2 regions of the Kitasatospora sp. NPDC057738 genome follow, and region 2 is predicted to be linked to the other one. Evidence: riboswitches for the same ligand, from Rfam matches in the RefSeq annotation. Region 2 holds a riboswitch; the other holds the start of a gene.
What was found. A riboswitch is a leader RNA that binds a small molecule or an ion and turns the genes downstream of it on or off. The one in region 2 is predicted to bind S-adenosylmethionine.

Region 1 (4,574 bases), on a different contig from region 2:
TGCTGTTGCTGTCGCCACGACGGACATTATGTCGGTCCCTTATTCCGTCTTCACGTCGGGGGGTGTCCCTCGGAGTGTCCGGTGCGTGCGGTATGCCCCCTTGGGGGGTGCCGGGGTGCCCGGACGGGGGTTGAGCAGCGGCGTGTCCCTTTTCTGATGGTTCCTCGGAGGGGCCTGCGACCCCGTTGCCCGGCGCGTCGCTGCACGGTCGGAGCAGCCGTGGGAGGTAGGGGGACGGGCCCGGGGTCGGCCGTACGGGTGGACTGGACGGGATCGGGTGACGGGCCGTCCTCCGGGCGGGTGAGCCCGGGGCGCGGCGGCTCGGGACGGATCGTGCGCGAGGGGGACTCGGCGGAGGGTGATCGGGAGTAGCATCCGGATCAGGCGAACGTGGTCCGGATCACACTTGAGGGAGCAGGGTCCATGGCGTACACGACCGATGAGACGCTCACCGTCCTCGTCTACAGCGACGACCGCAACACCCGCGAGCAGGTGCTGACGGCGCTCGGCCGTCGGCCCGCCGAGGATCTTCCGGAACTGTCCTACCTGGAGTGCGCGACCACCCCCGCGGTGCTCAAGGCACTGGAGAAGGGGGGCGTGGACCTCTGCGTGCTGGACGGCGAGGCCGTTCCGGCCGGGGGGCTGGGGCTCGGGCGCCAGCTCAAGGACGAGATCTACGGCTGCCCGCCGGTGCTGGTGCTGATCGGCCGGCCGCAGGACTCCTGGCTCGCCGCCTGGAGCCGGGCGGACGCCGCCATCTCCCGCCCGGTGGAGCCGGTGGCGCTGGCCGGGGCGGTCGCCACCCTGCTGCGGGCGCGGCTGGCGAAGCGGACTCCGGTCGTCCGCTGAATTCCCCCCCGGCAACTGGAAAAGAGAGGGGTAGAAGCGGCCCCTTCGCTCGATAGGCTGGCTCCATCCGTACGGACGTCCCCCCGGAGCGGGGAACCGACAAACAGCTGGAGTCAGCCATGGTGAACGTGAACCCTGCGAACGGCGGTAGCGACCCCGCGCAGGTGATCCGCACCTGGCCGGACCTCCTGGCCGCGCTGTTGCAGGGGGAGGACCTCGACCGCGCGTCCACCGCGTGGGCGATGGACCGGATCATGAGCGGCGAGGCGTCCCCCGTGCAGGTGGCCGGGTTCATGATCGCTCTGCGGGCCAAGGGCGAGTCGGTCGAGGAGATCGCCGGCCTGGTCGACGCGATGTACGAGCACGCCGAGCCGCTGGAGATCCCCGGACCGGCGGTGGACATCGTCGGCACCGGCGGGGACCGGGCGAAGACCGTCAACATCTCCACCATGTCGGCGATCGTCGCGGCGGCCGCCGGCGCCAAGGTGGTCAAGCACGGCAACCGGTCGGCCTCCTCCGCCAGCGGCTCCTCGGACGTGCTGGAGAAGCTCGGGGTGGCGCTGGACCTCTCCGCGCAGCGGGTCGCCGAGGTGGCCGAGGAGGTCGGTCTCACCTTCTGCTTCGCGGCCAAGTTCCACCCCTCGATGCGGCACGCCGCCACCGCGCGGCGCGACCTCGGGGTGCCGACCTCCTTCAACATCCTCGGCCCGCTCACCAACCCGGCCAGGGTCACCGCGCACGCCATCGGCTGCTTCGACACCCGGCTGGCCGGGCTGATCGCCGGGGTGCTGGCCGAACGGGGCGCGACGGCGCTGGTCTTCCGCGGCGACGACGGGCTGGACGAGCTGACCATCACCACCACCTCGCAGGTCTGGCTGGTGCGCGACGGGGTGGTCACCGAGACCACCTTCGACCCGCGGGACGTCGGCATCGAGCTGGTCGGCATCGAGGCGCTGCGCGGGGCGGACGCCTCGTACAACGCCGAGGTCGCACGGCGGCTGCTGGCGGGGGAGCACGGGCCGGTGCGGGACGCCGTCCTGCTGAACACGGCGGCGGCGCTGGTCGCGCTGGACCTCGGCGAGGCGCCGCTCGCCGAGCAGCTGGCGGCCGGCATGGAGCGGGCCGCGGAGGCGATCGACTCCGGTGCCGCGCAGGACCTGCTGCGACGCTGGTCGGAGGCCACCAGCCGGATCTGAGGCGGTAGTTGGGGGGCCCGTGCCGGAACGCCGGCACGGGCTCCCGCGCTGTCCGGATGCTGGATGCCCGTTTGACCACCCGATGGACGCGGCCTAGAGTCTTGGCCAGGTCATGAGTGACAGTGCGAAGCCCCAGCTGGCTGTCCGGCAACCCTCCGTCCGTGGCGGGGTGCCCTGGGTGAGGACCGGGTCGTCACGGCAAGCCGTCCGTGCGACAAGCGCGGACGCCCGACGACTAGCACTCCCGGGGTCCCTCACCCCTGAAGGAGTGCATCCTCATGTCCCCTCTCGCCACCACCGAGACCTGCGCCCCGCTCGCCGTCCTCGGCGCCGACGTCCAGGTCCCGCTCGCCAACGGTGAGAAGGTCGGTTACGCGGCGCTGGACTACGCGGCCAGCTCCCCGGCGCTCCAGCGGGTGTGGGACGACGTCGCCGCCTACGCGCCGTACTACGGCAGCGTCCACCGCGGGGCCGGGTACCTCTCCCAGCTGTCCACCGACCTGTTCGAGCAGAGCCGCCGCACCGTCGGCGAGTTCCTCGACCTGCGCGAGGGCGACCAGGTGGTCTTCACCCGGGCCACCACCGACTCGCTCAACCTGCTGGCCGCGGCCCTTCCGGCCGGCACCCGGGTGTTCGCCTTCGAGACCGAGCACCACGCCTCGCTGCTGCCCTGGGCGCACGCCGGACTGGGCGTCACCTACCTGCGGGCGCCGCGCTCCCGGGCCGAGGCGGTGGCCGCCCTGGACGCCGCCCTCGCCGGGGCGCCCGAGGGCCCCAAGCTGCTCTGCGTCACCGGCGCCTCCAACGTGACCGGCGAACTGTGGCCGGTCGCCGAGCTGACCCGGACCGCGCACCGGCACGGCGCCCGGGTGGTGCTGGACGCCGCCCAGCTGGCGCCGCACCACCGGGTCTCGGTCCGCGAGCTGGACGTCGACTGGATCGCCTTCTCCGGCCACAAGATCTACGCGCCGTTCGGCGCCGGGGTGCTGGCCGGCCGGGCGGACTGGCTGGACGCGGCCGAGCCGTACCTGGCCGGCGGCGGGGCGACCCGGACGGTGGCCCGGGAGAGCGACGGCTCGGTGGCCGTGCAGTGGCACACCGGCCCGGCCCGGCACGAGGCCGGCTCGCCGAACGTCATCGGCGCCTACGCGATCGCCTCGGCCTGCCGGGCCCTGACCGAGGCCGGCTTCGATGCGCTGGAGGCCCGCGAGCAGCAGCTGATCGCCCGGCTGACGGCCGGGCTGGAGCGGATCCCGCAGGTCAAGGTGCTGAACCTGTTCGGCTCCGACTCCGCCCGGGTCGGCGTGCTGTCCTTCGTCGTCCGGGGCTGGAACAGCTCGCACTTCTCGGCCGCGCTGTCCGCCGAGTACGGCATCGGGGTGCGCGACGGCCTGTTCTGTGCCCACCCGCTGGTGCGCACGCTGCTCGGGGACGAGGACGTCGCCCCGTCCGAGTGCGGCGCGCCGGAGCCCTCGCTGCCGGGCGAGCGCAGCCTGAACGCGATCCGGGTGAGCTTCGGCGCCGGGACGCCGGACGAGCACGTCGACCGCTTCCTGACCGCCGTCCGGGAGCTGGTCACGGACGGGGCGGCCTGGAACTACCGCAACGAGGGCGGGCGCTGCGTCGCGACCGTGCAGATCGACCGGGGGCGGCGCGAGGGCTGAGCGTTACTCGTCCAGGCCGAGGGCGAAGGCGGCTTCCAGGTCGTGCTGGGAGTAGGTGCGGAAGGCGATCTGGGTCTCGGTGTGGGCCACGCCCGGGACCTTGTTGAGCCGGCCCGGGATGACCTCGGCCAGGTCGTCGTGCCGGCGCACCCGCACCATCGCCACCAGGTTGTAGCCCCCGGTCACCGAGTAGACCTCGCTGACGCCGTCGATGGCGGCGATGGATTCGGCGATCTCCGGGATGCGGTCGACACTGGTCTTGATCAGGACGATGGCGGTGATCACAGTTCGGGCTCCTTTGTGGGGTGCCGCCAGCGTATCGGGCGTCGGCCGGGTCGTCGCGGGGGGTGGCGAACCACGGTGCAGGCGTAGAGGAACCCGGCCGAGAAGCCGATCACGTGGACCAGGTACGCCACCCCGGGCCCGGCCGAGTGCACCGACCACCACTGCAGGGCGAACCAGAGGCCGAGCACCAGCCAGGCGGGGAACCGCAGCGGCAGGAAGAGCAGCAGCGGGACGAGGGTGGTGACCCGGGCCCGGGGGTGGAGGCGCAGATAGGCGCCGAGCGCGGCGGCGATCGCCCCGGAGGCCCCGATGAGCACCCGGGTGGAGTTCGGCGAGTGCGCCTCGGCGAGCGCGAAGCCGTACGTGGTCAGGCTGCCGGCGGCCAGGTAGAAGACGGCGTACCGGGCCCGGCCCAGCCGCCGTTCGACGGTGGGGCCGAAGACCTGGAGGAAGAGCAGGTTCCCCAGCAGGTGGAGCCAGCCGGCGTGCAGGAAGAGCCCGGTGAGGACGGACAGGGCCGGGTGCTTGCCCGGGGTCGGGGCGGCCGGGCAGCCGGGGACCGGGTCGGGGGCCTCGGCCA
Region 2 (4,574 bases):
TCAGCGCGGTCGCGCCGCGCTGCGCTCTCATCAGTCCCAGCACCGAGAACCGGAAATCATCCATCCCTGCACCTGCCCGCCTCATGTGCTCGCCCCCGTCCGCGCACGTGCCGCCCCCCGATTCGATGAGCCCCTATCAACCCACGGCACCCCGCGGATGTCGAGGGATCATCGACCCGGTGGTGATCCGGCGTTGATCGGCCGTGACCACAATCGACGGTGTGGCGCCCGCAGTCGGCCCGGCCCCGACCGCCGGACCCGCCACGTCCCCGGTCGCCCGGCCGCCGTCCGGCCGACCACCACGGCTCTCGGAGGCGGACCCCCATGAACACCGACCTGCTCCACCGGCTGCTCGACGTCGACCCGGCCGCCGGACCGGTCGACCTGCTCCACCGCGCCCGGGGCGAGCGCCACCTCCCGTACCTGGTGCTCGCCGCGCTCGCCCGGGACGGCGTCCGGATGGGCCGGCACGCCCGCGCCGAGCTGCAGCGCGCCCGCGACCGGGCCGAGTGCTACGCGGGCGTCGCGCGCGACCTCGCCGACGCCACCGGGGTCCGTCCGATCCGCGACCTGCCACTGGCCGGCTACTACCCGCCCGACCTGCCCCGGCCGCTGGCCGAGCTCGGCCTCGTCAGCCCCACCGAGGCCACGCTCTGGCAGGCCGTCAACCGGCTGGTCACCGATCACCCGGTGGAGTCCGTGGAGGTCACCCTGTTCGGCGAGCGGCCCCGGCACACCGCCGTCACCCTGCGCTGGCCGGGCGAGGACCCGCTGCTGGACCCGTGGTACCAGGTACGGGTCGCCACCGCCGCGCTCACCGGCGACCTCGCCACCGTCCCGGTCCGCCCCTACCTGGCCGCCGACGACCACGTGGAATGCCTGATCGCCCTCGCCGAGGAGGGACTCGGGCGGGCCTTCCTCGCGGGCGACGTGATCGACGTGGCCCAGCTCGCCGGGCAGCCCTTCGACCCCGTCGAGACCGCCGCGGTGGTCGCCGCCTACCGGCTCGCCCCGGAGGCCGCCGCCCTCCTCGACCTCGCCGCCGAACACGTGCCGCTCGGCTCCCTGCGGGACGTGCGCACCGTCCTGGAGACCGAGGTCGCCCCCGAACGGCGCCGCCGCCGCGGCCGCCACCGCCCGCTCCGGCCGCGCCACGGCACCCTGCTGCGCCGCACCGTCATCCGGCACCGGTGGGACGAGGCCCTGCTGCTCCCGGCCGGCGACGCGACCCTGCTGCTCACCCCGGTCGCCGACTACCTGCTCGGCCCCGAGGGCACCCGGCCGACGGCCTCCGAACGCGCCGCCGCCCTCGACGCCCTGAATGCCTGGGACGCCACCGCCCCCGGCGGCCCGGACCGGGCCCCGTGCACCGGCCTGTCGGAGCCGCGCCACCGCTGAGCGGGCCCGCGGGCGGCGGCCGGGGGTGGGAGTCGGAGGTGGGGGTCGGGGGTGGGGGGGCTTGCCGAGCGGCCCGGGAAGTCTTGTATCGTTCCTGGCGAATCATCCAGAGGGGTGGAGGGACCGGCCCTACGAAGCCCCGGCAACTCCCCGTTCGACCCGGCGTCCGAAGTACGCGCCGTGCCGTCCGGGGGCAGTGCCAACTCCGGCCTGTCGCCACTGTGGCGCGGGAAAGATGAGGAGACACGGTGCTCTCTGTGCTGTCCTTCGCCCGGGCGCTTCCCGCCCCGGCGCTTTCGCGTACCCGTCTCGTGCCCGGCGCAGGCATTCGGCCGTTTCCCCCGGCCCGTCCTCGCTGACCACACCCCCCGGCTCCCCGCCAGGAGCCGCCGTGAGCAGCGACCGTCCGCTGCTCCGGGCCCCGAGACTGGAGTACCCCCACATGGAGAACACGAGCGGCGTCGGCGTGCTCGACAAGGTCACCTCGATCCTCGGCACCCTGGAGGCCGGCCCCGTCACGCTGGGCGGCCTGGTCGCCGCCACCGGCATGGCGCGGCCCACCGCCCACCGGCTGGCCGTCGCACTCGAACACCACCGCCTGGTCAGCCGGGACACCCAGGGCCGGTTCATGCTCGGCCCGCGGCTCGGCGAGCTCGCGACGGCGGCCGGGGAGGACCGGCTGCTGGCCGCGGCCGGCTCGGTCCTCACCCAGCTGCGCGACATCACCGGCGAGAGCGCCCAGCTCTACCGCCGGCAGGGCGAGGTGCGGATCTGCGTGGCCGCGGCCGAGCGCCTCACCGGCCTGCGCGACACCGTTCCGGTGGGCGTCACCCTCCCCATGAAGGTCGGCGCCGCCGCCCAGATCCTGCTCGCCTGGGAGGAGCCCGAACGGCTCCACCGCGGACTGCAGGGCGCCCGCTTCACCGCCACCGCGCTGAGCGGGGTGCGGCGCCGGGGCTGGGCCCAGTCGGTCGGCGAGCGCGAACTCGGGGTCGCCTCCGTTTCCGCGCCGGTCCGCGGCCAGTCCAACCGGGTGGTCGCCGCCGTCACGGTCTCCGGCCCGATCGAACGCCTCACCCGGCACCCCGGCGCCCACCTCTCCCAGGCCGTCGTCGAGGCCGCCCACCGGCTCACCGAGGCCCTGCGCCACCCCTGAGCGGGGGCTTCGCCCGCGTCGGGGGCCCCGCCTGCCCCGGGCTCAGGCCCGGGGCAGCAGCACGGCGCGGGAGGGACGCGGGATCCGGCTGATCACCGAGCCGATCAGGGTGCCGATCGACACCCCGAAGACCGCCGACACGGCCGTCAGCACCGACTGCGCGCCGTTCCCGACCTCGATCTGCGCGGTGTGCAGCAGGCCGAAGGAGCCCGGTACCACGATCCAGAACGCCGGGAGGTAGAGCACCTGCCAGAGCGGACCGCCCGGCAGCCAGTGCACCAGGGTGGCCGCGGCCGCGGCGGTGACCGCGCCGGCCAGGCCGCCGACCGCCGCGCCGTGCGCCGACCCCACCACCACCTGGACCGTGACGCTGACCGCGATCACCACGACGATCCACGGGACGGCCGAGGGCGGGGTGTTCACGCTGACCACCACACCCGCCACCGCGAGCGCCAGCCCCAGCGCGATCACCCACCAGCTCGGCCTGGCGACCTGTACGTCGGCCAGCGCGGCGGCCGGCACGCCGGCCGCCGTCGCGGCCGCGGCCACCCCGGCGAGGAACAGCGCCAGCTGCACCGCACCGGACACCAGCCGGGCCGTACCCGCGCTGGACGCACCCGCGGCGATCTCCGACAGCCCGGTGACGAGCAGTCCGCCCGGCAGCAGGATCGCCAGCGTGGCCACGATGGTCCGCAGCGGGCCCTCCAGCAGCCCGGCCCGGGCGAGCGAGAGGACCAGCAGCGCGACCAGGAAACCGGCGGTGACGGGCAGCAGCGGCCGCAGGTACGGCAGCCGCCGGGCGAGCACGGTCAGCCCCACGACGATCAGCGAGCCGAGCCCGGCCGCCAGCACGTTCGCCGCCACCGGCTGCAGGAAGAGACAGACCCCCACCCCGACCGGCAGCGCCCCGAGGTCCGACACCCACGCGGGCCGGCGGGCCGGCGCCCGCCGGATCCCGTCCAGCTCGGCGAGCGCCCGGGACCCGTCGAGCTCGCCCGCCCGCAGCCGGTGCACCAGGTGGAGGACGTCGGCCGTCTGCTCGAACCGCAGCGCGGTGCCGACCGGCTGGAACCGGGTGGCGTCGTCCGGCCCCAGCGCGACGAAGAGCCCGTTGGTCAGGGCGGCGACCCGTACGTCCGGCGCCCCCAGCGCCCGCCCCAGCCAGTGGAGTTCCTCTTCGACGTCATGGACGGGCAGGCCGCCGCCCAGCAGGGCTTCGCCCAGTTCGAGCAGCAGACGGCGGAGCGGGTCGGGCGGGGCGTCGATGCCCCGGACCGGGGGAGACTTGCTTGGCATGGCAGGTATCGTCCCATCCCGCCCGAATCGGTCCGACTCTGCCCCGGTCTGATCGGTTCTGCTCACCGTCCGCCCGTGACACCGCCGGGCGCTGTCACGGGCGGACGGTGAGCACCAGCTTCCCCGTGACCCGGCCCGTCTCGCCCTCGGCGTGGGCCTCGGCGGCCTCGGCGAGCGGGTAGGTGCCGGAGACGTGCACGCGCAGCTGTCCGGACTCGGCGAGGGCGGCGATCGCGGCCATCCCGGCCCGGTCGTGCTCGACCAGCAGGGTCTTCGCCGTCACGCCCAACTCGGCGGCACGCTCGGCCAGCCCGTCGAGGTCGTGGGGCAGGATCGACACCAGGACGCCGCCGGGCCGCAGCGTCTCCAGGGAGCGCAGCCGGTCCTCCCCGCCGAGCGGGTCGAGGACCACGTCGACGTCCCGGGCCTCCTGCGTGAAGTCGGCGGTGCGGTAGTCGATCACCTCGTCCGCGCCCAGGTCCCGGACGAAGTCGTGCTTGGCGGCGGACGCGGTGCCGATGACGTACGCGCCGCGCGCCTTGGCGATCTGCACGGCGACGTGCCCCACGCCGCCGGCCGCCGCGTGCACCAGGACCCGCTGCCCGGGCCGGACCCCGGCGGTGTCGACGAGGGCCTGCCAGGCGGTGAGCGCCACCAGCGGGAGCGCGCCCGCCTCGACGTGGGTCAGTGCGGCGGGCTTGGGCGCGAAGGCCCGGGCGGGGCC

Region 1: it holds a riboswitch for S-adenosylmethionine, as region 2 does, so the genes downstream of both, ACFVGO_RS29925 (aminotransferase class V-fold PLP-dependent enzyme) here and ACFVGO_RS04115 (IclR family transcriptional regulator) in region 2, are expected to answer to the same signal.

What each region holds. Positions count from the first base shown of each region.
Region 1 covers NZ_JBHVJT010000067.1:21,505-26,078, reverse strand. The annotation lists gene ACFVGO_RS29940 (heme-copper oxidase subunit III) at 1-27, opposite strand, end outside; gene ACFVGO_RS29935 (hypothetical protein) at 424-849, shown strand; gene trpD (anthranilate phosphoribosyltransferase) at 969-2,045, shown strand; SAM riboswitch class IV at 2,154-2,272, shown strand; gene ACFVGO_RS29925 (aminotransferase class V-fold PLP-dependent enzyme) at 2,324-3,709, shown strand; gene ACFVGO_RS29920 (Lrp/AsnC family transcriptional regulator) at 3,713-3,994, opposite strand; gene ACFVGO_RS29915 (rhomboid family intramembrane serine protease) at 3,991-4,574, opposite strand, start outside.
Region 2 covers NZ_JBHVJT010000005.1:15,137-19,710, reverse strand. The annotation lists gene ACFVGO_RS04125 (BTAD domain-containing putative transcriptional regulator) at 1-64, opposite strand, end outside; gene ACFVGO_RS04120 (hypothetical protein) at 325-1,398, shown strand; SAM riboswitch class I at 1,498-1,640, shown strand; gene ACFVGO_RS04115 (IclR family transcriptional regulator) at 1,841-2,554, shown strand; gene ACFVGO_RS04110 (threonine/serine exporter family protein) at 2,597-3,850, opposite strand; gene ACFVGO_RS04105 (NADP-dependent oxidoreductase) at 3,945-4,574, opposite strand, start outside.